DNA from 4 places in the Kitasatospora sp. NPDC086791 genome. Region 2 is predicted to be linked to each of the others. Evidence: riboswitches for the same ligand, from Rfam matches in the RefSeq annotation. Region 2 holds a riboswitch; each other region holds the start of a gene.
The links. Region 2 has a riboswitch for cyclic di-AMP ahead of AB0Q99_RS20495 (LysM peptidoglycan-binding domain-containing M23 family metallopeptidase). Riboswitches for the same ligand answer to the same signal wherever they lie in the genome.
Positions count from the first base shown of each region.

Region 1: another riboswitch for cyclic di-AMP. It lies ahead of AB0Q99_RS09445 (NlpC/P60 family protein); the one in region 2 lies ahead of AB0Q99_RS20495 (LysM peptidoglycan-binding domain-containing M23 family metallopeptidase).
Region 3: another riboswitch for cyclic di-AMP. It lies ahead of AB0Q99_RS06140 (glycoside hydrolase family 16 protein); the one in region 2 lies ahead of AB0Q99_RS20495 (LysM peptidoglycan-binding domain-containing M23 family metallopeptidase).
Region 4: another riboswitch for cyclic di-AMP. It lies ahead of AB0Q99_RS07000 (transglycosylase family protein); the one in region 2 lies ahead of AB0Q99_RS20495 (LysM peptidoglycan-binding domain-containing M23 family metallopeptidase).

Region 1 covers NZ_JBFBOC010000004.1:106,582-109,780, forward strand. Annotated here, with positions in the region: gene AB0Q99_RS09435 (NYN domain-containing protein) at 1-176, shown strand, start outside; gene AB0Q99_RS09440 (NlpC/P60 family protein) at 376-1,413, shown strand; cyclic di-AMP (ydaO/yuaA leader) riboswitch at 1,752-1,905, shown strand; gene AB0Q99_RS09445 (NlpC/P60 family protein) at 1,916-3,037, shown strand.
Region 2 covers NZ_JBFBOC010000014.1:117,125-120,323, forward strand. Annotated here, with positions in the region: gene AB0Q99_RS20490 (DUF2470 domain-containing protein) at 1-438, shown strand, start outside; gene AB0Q99_RS20495 (LysM peptidoglycan-binding domain-containing M23 family metallopeptidase) at 688-1,698, opposite strand; cyclic di-AMP (ydaO/yuaA leader) riboswitch at 1,701-1,881, opposite strand; gene AB0Q99_RS20500 (MFS transporter) at 2,194-3,199, shown strand, end outside.
Region 3 covers NZ_JBFBOC010000002.1:498,313-501,511, forward strand. Annotated here, with positions in the region: gene AB0Q99_RS06130 (alpha/beta hydrolase-fold protein) at 1-606, shown strand, start outside; gene AB0Q99_RS06135 (phenolic acid decarboxylase) at 726-1,055, opposite strand; cyclic di-AMP (ydaO/yuaA leader) riboswitch at 1,456-1,585, shown strand; gene AB0Q99_RS06140 (glycoside hydrolase family 16 protein) at 1,587-2,915, shown strand; gene AB0Q99_RS06145 (hypothetical protein) at 3,018-3,199, opposite strand, start outside.
Region 4 covers NZ_JBFBOC010000002.1:700,029-703,227, forward strand. Annotated here, with positions in the region: gene AB0Q99_RS06995 (LacI family DNA-binding transcriptional regulator) at 1-68, shown strand, start outside; gene AB0Q99_RS07000 (transglycosylase family protein) at 408-1,691, opposite strand; cyclic di-AMP (ydaO/yuaA leader) riboswitch at 1,678-1,878, opposite strand; gene AB0Q99_RS07005 (hypothetical protein) at 2,393-3,199, opposite strand, start outside.

The DNA of each region.
Region 1 (3,199 bases), on a different contig from region 2:
TCAGCCGGACCGGGGAGACCGCGGACGAGCTGATCCGCCGTCTGGTGCGGGCCGAGCCGCAGGGCCGTCCGGTGGTGGTGGTGTCCGCCGACCGGGAGGTCGCGGAGGGCGTGCGGAAGGCGGGCGCGCGCCCGGTGGCCTCGGTGCTGCTGCTGAACCGGCTGGCCCGGCCCTGAGTCCGGGCCGGGCGGATGACGCCTGGTCAGCGCCGGTCGCGCGGCGGTGTGTGGGTCCGGTGGAGTCGATGGGGGAAACGGAGTTCACGCCTTCGGGGGAGTGGCAAAACGGGTAGATCCGCACTAGGGTCTGGCGTCAAACCTATTTTCCGGATTCTCATCCGATCGGGTGAGTCCGTTGGAAGAAGGAGCCGGTCTCTTGGCCTCCCACCGCCGTCCCAAGCAGCCGAGCCGCGCGCGGGTCTCCGTGCTCACCGCTGCCGCGGCGACCGCGGTCGCCCTCTCCGCCCAGGTGGCCGCGCACGCCGCGCCGCAGCCGAACAAGACGGACGTGAAGGCGCAGATCGACCAGCTCCAGGAGGAGCAGGAGCAGGCGGCGGAGAAGTACAACGGCGCCAAGGAGCGGGCCGACCAGCTGCGCAAGCAGGCCGACCAGCTGCAGGACCAGGTGGCCCGCGGCCAGGAGCAGATGACGCAGCTGCAGGGCGGTCTGGCCCAGGTCGCGGGGGAGCAGTACCGCACCAACGGCATCGACCCCTCGGTCCAGCTGATGCTCTCCTCCGACCCGTCCGGCTACCTGCAGAAGGCGTCCACCGTCGAGCAGGCCAGCGCCAGCCAGGCCGAGGCGCTCAAGGCGCTGCTGGACCAGCAGCGCCGGCTGGACCAGGAGAAGGCCGAGGCGGCCGCCGTGCTGGCCTCGCTCGACACCACCACCAAGGACCTGAACCAGGCCAAGGCGGACGTCAACGCCAAGCTGAAGGACGCCCAGGACCTGCTGAACTCGCTCAGCGCCTCCGACCGCGCCGCGCTGAAGGCCCAGCAGGCGCAGGACGACCGGGCCTCGCGCGGCAGCGACCGGGTCGACCTGAGCAACCTGCCGCCGGCCAGCGGCTACGCGGCGGTGGCCGTGGCCAAGGCGATGAGCAAGCAGGGTTCGCCGTACGTCTGGGGCGCCACCGGGCCGGGCACCTTCGACTGCTCCGGCCTGATGCTCTGGGCGTACGGCCAGGCGGGCGTCTCGCTGCCGCGCACCTCGCAGGAGCAGGGCCACTACGGCACCGCGGTGCCCGGGCTGGCCGCGGCGCAGCCCGGCGACCTCGTCATCTACGGCGGCGACATGCACCACGTCGGGATGTACATCGGCAACGGCATGGTGGTCCACGCGCCGCACACCGGTGACGTGGTGAAGGTGATGAAGGCCGACGCGATGCCGATCAACACCATCCGCCGGGTCTGACGGCCCGACACGCCGGAGAGGTTCGTCCGGGCCGTGTGATCCGCACCACCCTCGTACCGGGGGTGGTGTTCGGGTTTTCGAGCGTTTCGCGACCAGTCGGTGAGATCTGATCAGCCTTGCGTGCGGCGGCGATCACCATCGGTCATTTTCACAAAAGAACTTGGGTAATCTTCCGTCTTTTTTCTGACAAGGATTTGAACCGATCACGGTTCAGTTACTAGGGTCATGCCCCAGACCACTGCAGTGTCGATCACCCAGCCAGGGTGGCGGTGGTGGTCACCGCCGAGTTCGCGAGGCAGCGGGGCAGGTCGGAACGACTGCCCGACAGGGGAGCCCAGTAACCGCGGGCGCTGCGGAGCGGAGCCGGGGAACCACGTTCCTCCGGGGTGAATCGGCGCCAGGTCGGCCGGTGGAACGGCCGTGAGGCGTCGTAGGGCATCCTTCCGGCCCGAACCCGTCAGCTCACCCGGTAGGCGGACGTAGGAAGAAGGAGTCCGCCTTCGTGGCGTCCCATCGTCGTCCCAAGCCCGCAGGCCGCACCCGGGTCTCGATCATGACCGGTGTCGCCGCCGCAGCCGTCGCCCTCTCCGCGCAGTCCGGCGCGCACGCCGACCCGCAGCCGACCAAGGACCAGGTCAAGGCGCAGGTCGACCAGCTCAACGAGCAGGCCGAGGTGGCGACCGAGCAGTACAACGCCGCCCAGGAGAAGCAGCAGGAGCTGGAGAAGCAGGTCTCGGGCCTGCAGGACCAGGTGGCCCGTCAGCAGGCGCAGGTGACCGACCTGCAGGGCGGCCTCGCCCAGATCGCCGGGGAGCAGTACCGCAACGGCGGCATATCCCCGACCGTCCAGCTGATGTTCTCGTCCAGCCCGGACAACTTCCTCTCCCAGGCCGGCACGCTCAACCAGGCCGGTGACACCCAGAAGAACCAGCTGAAGCAGCTCCAGGAGCAGCAGCGCAAGCTTGACCAGGACCGCGCCGAGGCCCAGGGCAAGCTCGCCGAGCTGGAGTCCACCACCCAGCAGCTGAAGGCCTCCAAGGACGAGGTCCAGAACAAGCTGAAGGCCGCCCAGGACCTGCTCAACACGCTCACCGACCAGGAGCGCCAGGCGCTGCGCGCGGCCGAGGAGAAGGCCGCCGCCGACGCCAAGGCCCAGGCCGACGCCGCGAAGGCGCAGCAGCAGGCCGCCGACCGCGCCTCGCGCGACACCAGCCGCACCGACCTCTCCACGCCCTCGTCCACGCCGGCCGGCAAGCTGCCCTCCCCCGGCAGCTCGCGCGGTGCCGCCGCGCTGTCCGCCGCCGCCTCCAAGGTCGGCAGCCCGTACGTGTGGGGCGCCACCGGCCCGGGCTCCTTCGACTGCTCCGGCCTGATGGTCTGGGCGTTCAACCAGGTCGGCGTCTCGCTGCCGCGCACCTCGCAGGAGCAGGCGCACGCCGGCACCCGGATCGGCTCCGACCTGTCCCAGGCCCAGCCCGGCGACCTGTTGATCTTCTTCGGGGACGCCCACCACGTCGGCATCTACGCCGGCAACGGCCAGGTGCTGCACGCGCCCAAGCCGGGTGCCTCGGTCCGCTACGAGGCCGTCAGCAACATGCCGCTGAGCAGCATCGTGCGGGTCTGACCCGCCCTCGGCGCCTCCGGGCCCGGTCTTCCGCCACGGAAGGCCGGGCCTGCGGCTTTTCCGACGGGCCGACCTGATGTCCGATTACGGGTCAAATATTCGGGTCCGGAGGGGTTTGGACTCGCTTGCCCGGACTCGCTAACGTCTGCCACCGGACTCCCG
Region 2 (3,199 bases):
ACCCTGGCCGGCCGACTGCACCTGGCCCACCTCGCCGACGACGGCCTCAGCGTCCACCTGCGCGTCGACGTCGCCCACGCCGTCCTCGCCACCCCGTACGGCACCGGCGCGGTCACCGCCGAGGACCTCGCCCGCGCCACCCCCGACCCGATGGCCCGCCACGAGGCCGCGATGCTCACCCACTTCGCCGACGACCACGCCGACGCGGTCGAGGCCCTCACCCGCCTCCTCGACCCGCCGCTGCTCGCCCGGAACCCGGACGTCCGTCCGCTCGCCCTGGACCGCCACGGCCTGGTGCTGCGCCTGGACCACCCCGACGGCCACCGCGACGTCCGCCTGGTCTTCCCCGAACCGGCCGGCGACACCGAGGACTTCGGGCACCGGATGCACGACCTGTTGACCGCCGCCCACTACGGCCTGCCGGCCCACCGCGGCTGACCCGACACACCCCACCACCTCCACCACCCCCGCCACCCCACCGCCCCGCTCCCCGGAAACGGCAGCGGCCGGCCCGGCTCGCGAGGGAGGTGATTCCCGCGAGCCGGGCCGGCCTGGGCGTGTCCCGCGCCCATGTCCACTGCACGGCGATCACCCGGTCGAGCGGTCACCCGACATGACCATCCCGGAGGATCGATTCGCTCCGCGGCAGCGGTGGTTCCTGAAACCCTGGACCTGATCCCCGGAGGGTCAGAGCGCGACGCCGTGCGCGCGCAGGTAGGCGACCGGGTCGATGTCCGAGCCGTACTCCGAGCCGGTGCGGATCTCGAAGTGCAGGTGCGGGCCGGTCACGTTGCCGGTGGCGCCGGAGAGGCCGATCTGCTGGCCGACGGTGACGGTCTGACCGATCTTCACACCGATCACGGAGAGGTGCGCGTACTCGGCGTAGTGACCGTCGGCGAGCTTGATCTCGACCTCGTTGCCGTAGGCACCGCCGTTGCCGGCCTTGACCACGACACCGTTGGCGACGGCGCGCAGCGGGGTGCCGGTGGAGGCCACGAAGTCCTGGCCGGTGTGGTGGCCGGAGGCCCACATCGAGCCGGCCACGCCGTAGGCGGTGCCGAGCTTCGGGTTGGCCAGCGGCGCGACGAAGCCGGAGGTGGCGGCGACCGGAGCGGCGGTCACGGCCGAAGCCGGAGCGGCGGTCTGAACCTGGGTCTGCACCGGGGCGGCCGGCTTGGCGGCCACGGTCTTGACCTGGGCCTGCGGCTTGGCGGCGACAGCCGGAGCGGCCGGCTTGGCCGGGGCAGCCGGGGCAGCCGGGGCAGCCGGGGCAGTGTCCGCGGCCGGCGCCGCGGCGTGGCCGGCGAAGGTGAGGTGCTGGCCCGGGAAGATCAGGTTCGGGTTGGCGCCGACGACCGAGCGGTTCTGCTCGTACAACGCGTGCCAGCCGCCCTCGACGTGCTTGGCGACGGCGATCTTGGACAGGGTGTCACCGCTGACGACGCGGTAGCTCTCGGACGTGGCGGCCGCGGCGGCCGGAGCGGCCTGCGCGGCCGGCTTGGCGTCAGCGGCACCAGCGGTACCGGCGGTGACGGCGGCAGCAGCCGCGGCGGGCGCGGCCGGGGCGGCCGGAGCGGTGTGCGCCTGGGCGCTCATCGCGGTCACGAGCGGAAGGGCGAAGGAGACACCGGTGACGGCGGTGGCGATGCCGATGCGGGCGGCGCGGGGCAGGGCGATACGACGAGCCTGAGCAGGCATGGAAGTTTCCTCTCCGACGCCTGCGAGGTGAGCTGTCGGGTTCGGGCTGGAGTTGCCCGGCCGCATGCGCGGCTTCACCCCAAGCCGGTCCTGGACGCCCGCGCCCTGAGGCGCGAACTCCGGTCCGGCGACTTACCTGTGGGTCCCCCGCTCCTGCCGTACAGAGTTCAGTTCGAACCACCGGGCAGCGGCAGGACTTGGCGTTCCACCCGGTGGATCCGTCCGGACTGGCCGGGCGGTCGCTGAACTAAAACCCATCCGTTCAGGTGAAGCAATGTCGATCTCTTGAACCCGCAACGACCCCCGGAAGTCCGGTGACCCTCCGAATGGACCACGGCACGGTGTGTACACAATCCATTCACCCCGCGCCACTGATCCACGACCCTGCGCCGAAGTCGGCCACGCCACGCGGTCGCCCGCTCACGCAGCGCCCGCCACCGACACACCCGCCGGTGACCCTTGTCACGTGCGCCCCGCGGGGCGCAGGATCGGGCCGTGGCCACCTCCGAGGCCGGCACCCTGCGCCTGAGCACCGCGCAGGGTCGCTGGGTACTACTGGCGACGGTGCTCGGCTCCAGCATGGCGATGCTCGACGGCACCGTGGTGAACGTCGCCCTGCCCCGGATCGGCGCCGACCTCGGCGCCTCCCTGGCGTCCCTGCAATGGACGCTGAACTCCTATCTACTCACCCTGGCGGGCCTGATCCTGCTCGGCGGCGCGCTCGGCGACCGGTACGGCAGGCGCCGGGTCTTCCTGATCGGCGTGGTCTGGTTCGCCGTCGCCTCCGCGGCCTGCGCCGTCGCGCCGACCATCCAGGTGCTGATCGCCGCCCGCGCCGTCCAGGGCATCGGCGGGGCGCTGCTCACTCCCGGCTCACTCGCCATGCTCCAGGCGGTCTTCCACCCTGACGACCGTTCGGCGGCGGTCGGCCTGTGGTCCGGCCTCGGCGGGGTGTCGGCCGCGGTCGGCCCCTTCCTCGGCGGCTGGCTGGTCGACGGCCCCGGCTGGCGCTGGATCTTCCTGCTGAACCTGCCGCTCGCCGCGGCCGTGATCGCGGTCGCCACCCGGTCCGTACCGGAGAGCCGGGACGAGAGCGCCTCCGGCCGCTTCGACGTGCTCGGCGCGGTGCTCGCCGCGCTCGCCCTCGGCGCGATCACCTACGCCCTGACCGCCGCCGGCGAGGGCGTGTCCGCCACGGTCTGGGCGACCGGGGTGATCGGCGTGCTGCTCGGCGCCGCCTTCGTGGCCGTCGAACGCCGCACGCCCGAACCGATGCTGCCGCTCGGCCTGTTCTCCTCCCGGCTGTTCACCTCCGTGAACCTGGTCACCCTCTGCGTGTACGCGGCGTTCAGCGGCGTCTTCTTCCTCCTGGTGGTGCAGCTGCAGATCGTCGCCGGGTTCTCGCCGCTGCTCTCCGGCTTCGCACTGGTGCCGATCACGGTGCTGATGCTGGCGCTGTCGGCGCGCGCGGGGCGTCTCGGGAAGCGGATCGGCCCGCGGA
Region 3 (3,199 bases), on a different contig from region 2:
GCGCTCAAGCTGCTGCAGGAGGGCCGGATGCAGCCGACCGTCATGGTCCTGGTGCGCCCCTCGCCCGCGCTGCCGCAGGACACCGAGTGCGAGGACATCCCGAACGGCCCGCAGTCCGACACGTACTTCACCAAGGACGTGCCCTCGGCGATCCAGGCCAGCTTCCGGGTCTCGTCCGACCCGCAGGCCTGGGCCTTCATGGGCAACTCGACCGGCGGCTACTGCGCGCTCAAGCTGGCCATGCGCCACCCGGACGTCTTCCCGACCGCCGTCGCCCTCTCCGCCTACTACGACGCCGCCGACGACCCGACCACCGGCGACCTGTTCGGCGGCAGCAGGCAGCGTCGGGACGAGGCCAACCTGGTGTGGCGGCTGAAGAACCTGCCGCAGCCGAACGTGTCGGTGCTGCTGGCCGGCACCAAGAGGGGCGACGGCGACTACCGGCGGGAGACCGAGGCCTTCGTGGACGCGGCGCGGAGCCCGATGAAGGTCTCCTACAGCATGCTCGAAAAGGGCGGCCACAACTTCGAGACCTGGAGCGCGCTGCTGCCGTCCTCGCTGGAGTGGCTGTCCCAGCACCTCAGGGTGCCGAACCCGACCGCCTGATCGTCCTGCTGTCCGGCGGAACGCCCACAGACCACAGACCAAAGACCAAAGACCAAAGACCGAAGACCAAAGACCGAACCCCCGGGGCCACAGCCTCGGGGGTTCGGTCGTCACGCGGTTCAGGCCACCCGCTCCAGCGTCCCCGTGTGCAGCTGCCCGACCCGGCCGCCCTCGCCCTCGAAGGTCCAGAAGGCCCGTACCGTCAGCTTGTTGAGGTCCATCACATGGCTGACGGTGATCCCGCTCTGCTCCGTCCAGCTGACGAAGTAGATCTCCGGCGCGACCTCGGCGACGTGCAGTCGCACGTCCTCCCACTGGCCCGCGGACTCGCCGAGGCCCTCCCAGCGCAGCCGCGTGCCGTCGGCCGAGTAGGTGTTGCGGAAGGCCGCGCCGTTGTCGGCCCGGAAGACGTAGGTGCGGCCGGCGAAGGCGGGCGGGGACGCGGTCATGGTGGGGCGGCTCCTCGTTTCGGGTCTTGGTGGTCTTGAGGGTCTTGTGCACTGCGGAAAATGTCGGAGCTCCAATTTATCCGACGGGGCGCACTCGGTCAGATCTTTGCCACGGCAGGGGCAGCCGCCGTGCCACCCGCCGAGGCGTGCGACCGTCACGCGGGCACCCGGCCGGGATCCGGCCGGGCCGGGTGAAGTGATCAACTCGGCCGCTACCCAGCGTCGTTGATCGACACCGCTGTGAGCTGTACGACAACCGGTCCGGCGGAGTTGTCCGTTCACGGACGGCCTGCCTAGCCTGCAACGGTCGTCCGCCGTCGCGGACCCCGCCGCCGGGACGCCGAGTCCCGTCCACCCGCCGGCGGGCCACCGAGCACCACAGCGGACGGGAGCGGGGAAACCGAGGTAGGCGCCCGGTCCGTGCGCTCGCGCGTACGGGGCGAGGCTAGGGGTGAAGCCGTTCCACCGGCGGCCGGGCAACTGCAGCCCGAACCCGACAGCTAACCTCGCAGGCGTCGCAGAGGTCACCCCATGCCCCAGCCTGCTGCCCGGCGCCGCGCGCCGCGTCACGCCCGCCCCTCCCACCGCGGCCGCAACGCCGCCCTCGCCGCCACCGGGGCGCTCGCCATCGGCGGCGCCGGCCTGCTCGGACTGCCGGCCGTCGCCGGCGCCCAGGCCGCCACCGCGCCGACCGCCACCGCGACCACCCCCGCGCCGACCGTCACCCAGGACCGCCTCGGCCCCGCCACCATGGTCGCGGGCAAGGCCGCCACCGCCTCGCTCGGCCTGCACTCCTCGGCCTGCTTCACCGCGAAGACCGTGGGCGTGGGCGTGCGCGACGCGAGCGGCACCAACCTCGACTTCCCCGGCAACGCCTCCGACGTGCAGATCTGCCCGAGCGGGGTGAACTTCACCAGTGGTGCGCGCACCCTGCCCGCCGGGACGTACTCCCAGTTCGGCTTCTGGCAGGACCTCGGCGGGGTCTGGCACAACCTGCCCGCACAGCAGCTGGTGGTCTCGGCCACCGCCCCGACCCAGACCCCGACCCCGACGGCCACGCCCACCCCGGCGCCCACCAAGACCCCGACCCCGGCGCCGACCCCCACGGCGACCCCCGCCCCGACCCCGAGCGCCACGGCGACCCCTACCACTCCCGCGCCGTCCTCCCCGGTCGCCGGCAAGTCGCTGACCTGGTCCGACGAGTTCAACAGCGCGATCTCCTGGGGCCAGCGCTGGGTCGGCGACAAGACCACCTCGTACAAGTACGGGAACCACAACCCGGACGACAACAAGCTGGACTGGCTGAACAAGAACAACGTCAGCGTCGCCAACGGGGTCGCCACCTTCACCGCCACCCCCGGCGGCCCGACCCTGGAGAACGGCAAGCAGTCCTGGAACACCGGCTTCCTGACCACCGAGGGCTCCAGCGAGGGCTTCCAGGTCAAGACCGGCGACTACGCCGAGACCCGGGTCAAGCTGCCCGCCGGCACCGGCGCGTGGCCGGCCCTGTGGACCTGGAAGAACGGCAACGGGGAGGTCGACTCCTTCGAGTACCACCCCGACAACCCGAACCTGCTGGAGCTGACCAACCACGTCAACCCCGGCAACGCGAAGTACTACACCGACGCGAGCGCCGTCGCGAAGGACCAGTGGGTGACCATCGGCACCTACTACGGCGCCGACTCGGTGGACTGGTACGTCAACGGCGTCAAGGTCTTCTCGGACGGCAAGGGCGTCGGCGCCAACTGGTCGGCCTACCTGATCCTCAACCTCTCGGTGTGCGCGGGGCAGTACCACCCCGCGCCGCAGGGGACCGCCCCGATCACCATGGCCGCCGACTACGTCCGCGTCTACCGGTAACCGACGACGCGGAGCACGTCCCACCGGTCGCCGGGAACCGGCAGCCGCTCACCGGCGCCCGGCGCCCGATGGGACGACGCGTTTCAGGAACTCGTTGCTGCTCTATTCGACCGTGATCTCGAACGGCGTCCGGTTGTTTCCCCGGTGCCGGTCGTCCGGGCTCTGCACCGAGACCTCCCCGAGGAGTCGCTCGCCCGAAGGCAGGGTGGGGGAGAGATTCACCCGGACGAGCGCCGTCGCGCTGCGACCCTCTTTCAGGCCGGGCCCGAAGACACAGCGCACCC
Region 4 (3,199 bases), on a different contig from region 2:
AGCGCGGCGAGTTCATGTTCCAGCCGGAGCTGGTGATGCGCGGGTCCACGGGGGCCTGCGCGCGCTGAGCGCCGGGCGCCTGGTTCCGAGCGCAGGGCGCTGAGCGCAGGCGCGGGGCCAACGGAAGGACCCCGGAGGGCAGTTGACCTCCGGGGTCCTTCGGTGTGCGCCGGGCCGGCCCCCGTCACGGGGATACGCCGAAGCCCCCGGGGAGAGCGACCGGACTCTCCCCCCGGGGGTGGCGGGTGGCGGCTGACAGGTAACAGCTGACAGATGTTGAAATCTGTCAGCTGTTACCTGTTCTCTGTCATCTGTTCGCCGCCGTCCGTCAGTCGAACCCGACGGCCGACGGCCGACGGTCGTCAGCTGTCAGCTGTCAGCTGTCAGCCGGCGGCCGTTCGCCGTGCTCAGACCCGGCCGGCGAAGTCCGGGGCCCAGTTGGCGATGGTCTGCTCGCGCACGCCCGCGCTCGGGTTGGCGGCCTCGACGTACGTGCCGCCGCCGACGTAGATCGCGACGTGGTAGACGCCCGAGTCCTGGCCGTTGTTGGACCAGAACAGGAGGTCGCCCGGCTGCAGGCTGTCCAGCGAGACGTGGGTGCTGGCGGCGGCCTGGTCGGCGGCGACGCGCGGGACGGAGATGCCCGCGGCGCGCAGCGCGGCCTGGGTCAGGCCGGAGCAGTCCCAGCCGCCGTTGCCGGTGCCGCCGTAGACGTAGGCCTGGCCGACCTTGGACTCGGCGAAGGAGACCGCGGCGGCCATGCTGCCGGTGACGGCCGGGGCCGGGGTCTGCGCCTGGGCGGCGGGCTTGGCAGCCGGGGTCTGCGCCTGGGCAGCGGGCTTGGCGTTCACGGAACCGCCGTTCGCGGACTGACCGGACTTCTGCGAGCGGTTGAACCAGGTGAAGTCCGAGCCGGTGGAGGCCGACTGCTGGGCCTGGCTGCCGTCGCCGAGGGAGAGGTGCTGGCCCGGGTAGATGGTGTCCGGGCCGGCGGTCAGGGTGCCGCGGTTCAGCTCGTACAGCCGCTGCCAGCCGCCCTGGACGTTGTTCTTGTCGGCGATCGAGGACAGCCAGTCGCCCGCGACGACGGTGTAGTCGCCGCCCTGGGCCCACTGCTGACGCTTCTGGGCCCAGTTGCCGGTGGCGGAGTCGGTGGCGGCCTGCGCGTCGGCCTGGGCGGGCGCGGCGGGCTTCGCGGCCGGGGCAGCGGGCTTGGCGGCGGGGGCGGCGGGGGCGGCCGGAGCAGCCGGGGCGGCCGGCTTGGCGGGGGCCGAGGTGTCGATGGCGGCCGGGGTGCCGCCCTTGGTCAGGCCGGCCTTGACCGAGCACACCGGCCAGGCGCCGGGGCCCTGCGAGGCGAGGACCTTCTCGGCGACGGCGATCTGCTGGTCCTTGGTGGCCAGGTTGGCCTGCGAGGCGTAGGCGGTGCCACCGAAGGCGGCCCAGGTGCTGGAGGTGAACTGCAGGCCGCCGTAGAAGCCGTTGCCGGTGTTGATGGCCCAGTTGCCGCCGCTCTCGCACTGGGCGACCTTGTCCCAGGTGGCGACGGAGGCGGCGGAGGCGGTGCCGGAGACGAGGCAGGGGACGGTGAGGCCGACGCCCGCGACGCCGATGGCGGCGATCACACGGCGGGTGCGGCTGGACAGACGGGAGCCGTTGGTGAGCAGCATGAAGACGCGGTCCTCTCCCACGCCTGCGAGGTGAGCTGTCGGATTCGGGCTGGAGTTGCCCGGCCGCGCGTGAGCGCGGCTTCACCCCTAGCCCTGAACCGCTCCTGAGAACGGTCCGGGGCGACTTACCTGTGGGTCCCCCGCTCCTGCCGTGGTGCGTTTTCGCGCTGCCAGGGCATCCGACGGCAGGACTCGGCGTTGCGGATGAACTGGGTCCGTGTGGTCACGAACGGGGAGCACGTTAAGCAGACTTAAGTTCAAACTGCAAATAGCTGTGACGCACCTCACGGTTTAGTGGGAACTGCCAAAATGCCGTGAATTCATGATCGTAAATGATCGTTTTCCGGCAATCGCGTTGCGGATGTCCACAACTGTCCCCGCCTCAGGAGTGGCATGACGGAGCGTCGAAGCGCACAGTGGTGCGCCGGTCGAACCGGGGGAGCGGCCGCGATTCGCGCGCCGGAGAGTGCGCTCGCCATTTCCTGGCAAATAGTTCCAGAACGGACATTCGACTTGATTGGCGCTTAACTCCGGTAACACCTGTAGCGCTCGTGAGTCCGGTAAGTCGCGTAAGTCGCGTAAGTCGCGAAAGCGCCGCGACTCCCGCAACTCCCGTGCGGCGCGGGAGGGGCAGGGGAAGGGCGGAGGAGGAGCACAGCGAAGGGCCCGGAACGGAAAGCCGTTCCGGGCCCGTGGGCGCGCCGGTGGGCGCGCGGAGTCGCTTACTGTCCGGCAGGTCCTCCGGCGGCCGCGTGGGCGCCCCGGGCGCCCTCCACGGCCCCCTCGGCCTCGGCGGCGGCAGCCGCCTCCGCCTCGGCCCGCGCCAGGTCCTCCGGGGACGGCGTGGGCAGCGCGGCCAGGTAGGTGGAGGCGATCAGCTGGCCGACGGTCGGGTAGGCGCCCAGCGGCGCCGCCGACGGGCAGCCGGTCTCCTCGGCCGCGGTGGCGAGCAGCTCGGAGTCGGCCTCCGGCCCGATCACCAGCGGGGCCAGCGCCGGGCGCTGTGAGCCGGTCTCCCTGAGGTGGTCGACGGCCGCGGCCACCGAGCCGGGCACGTCGAGCGCGGCGGCCACGACCGGGATGGCCAGTCGGGCGGCCAGCAGCACGCCGGTGATGCCGGCCGCGGCGGCGGCGTCCTCGCCGCCGACGGTGGTCAGGACCACGCCGTCCGCGGCGGTCGCGATGGCGAACAGCCGGGCCCGGTCGGCGCGCGCCAGTCCGGCTTCGGACAGCCGCACGTGCACCGCCTCGGCCAGCAGCGGGTGCGGGCCCAGCGTGTCGGTGACGGGCGCCCCGTACTCGGCGGCGAGCGCGTGGAGTTCGGGCAGGAAGTCGTGCGGCCCGGGTACCAGCGGCACCAGGACGGGCATCGGCAGCCCGGCCTCGGCGGCCATGGACAGGAGTTCGGCGACGGTGCGCTCCTCGCCGCCCTCGCCCTCGGCGGACTCACCGGGGAGGTAGCCGACCGTGGCCTGGACGCCGTTCTGCTCACTGCGGACGATCGAGAGCAGTTCCTCGACGACCGAGCG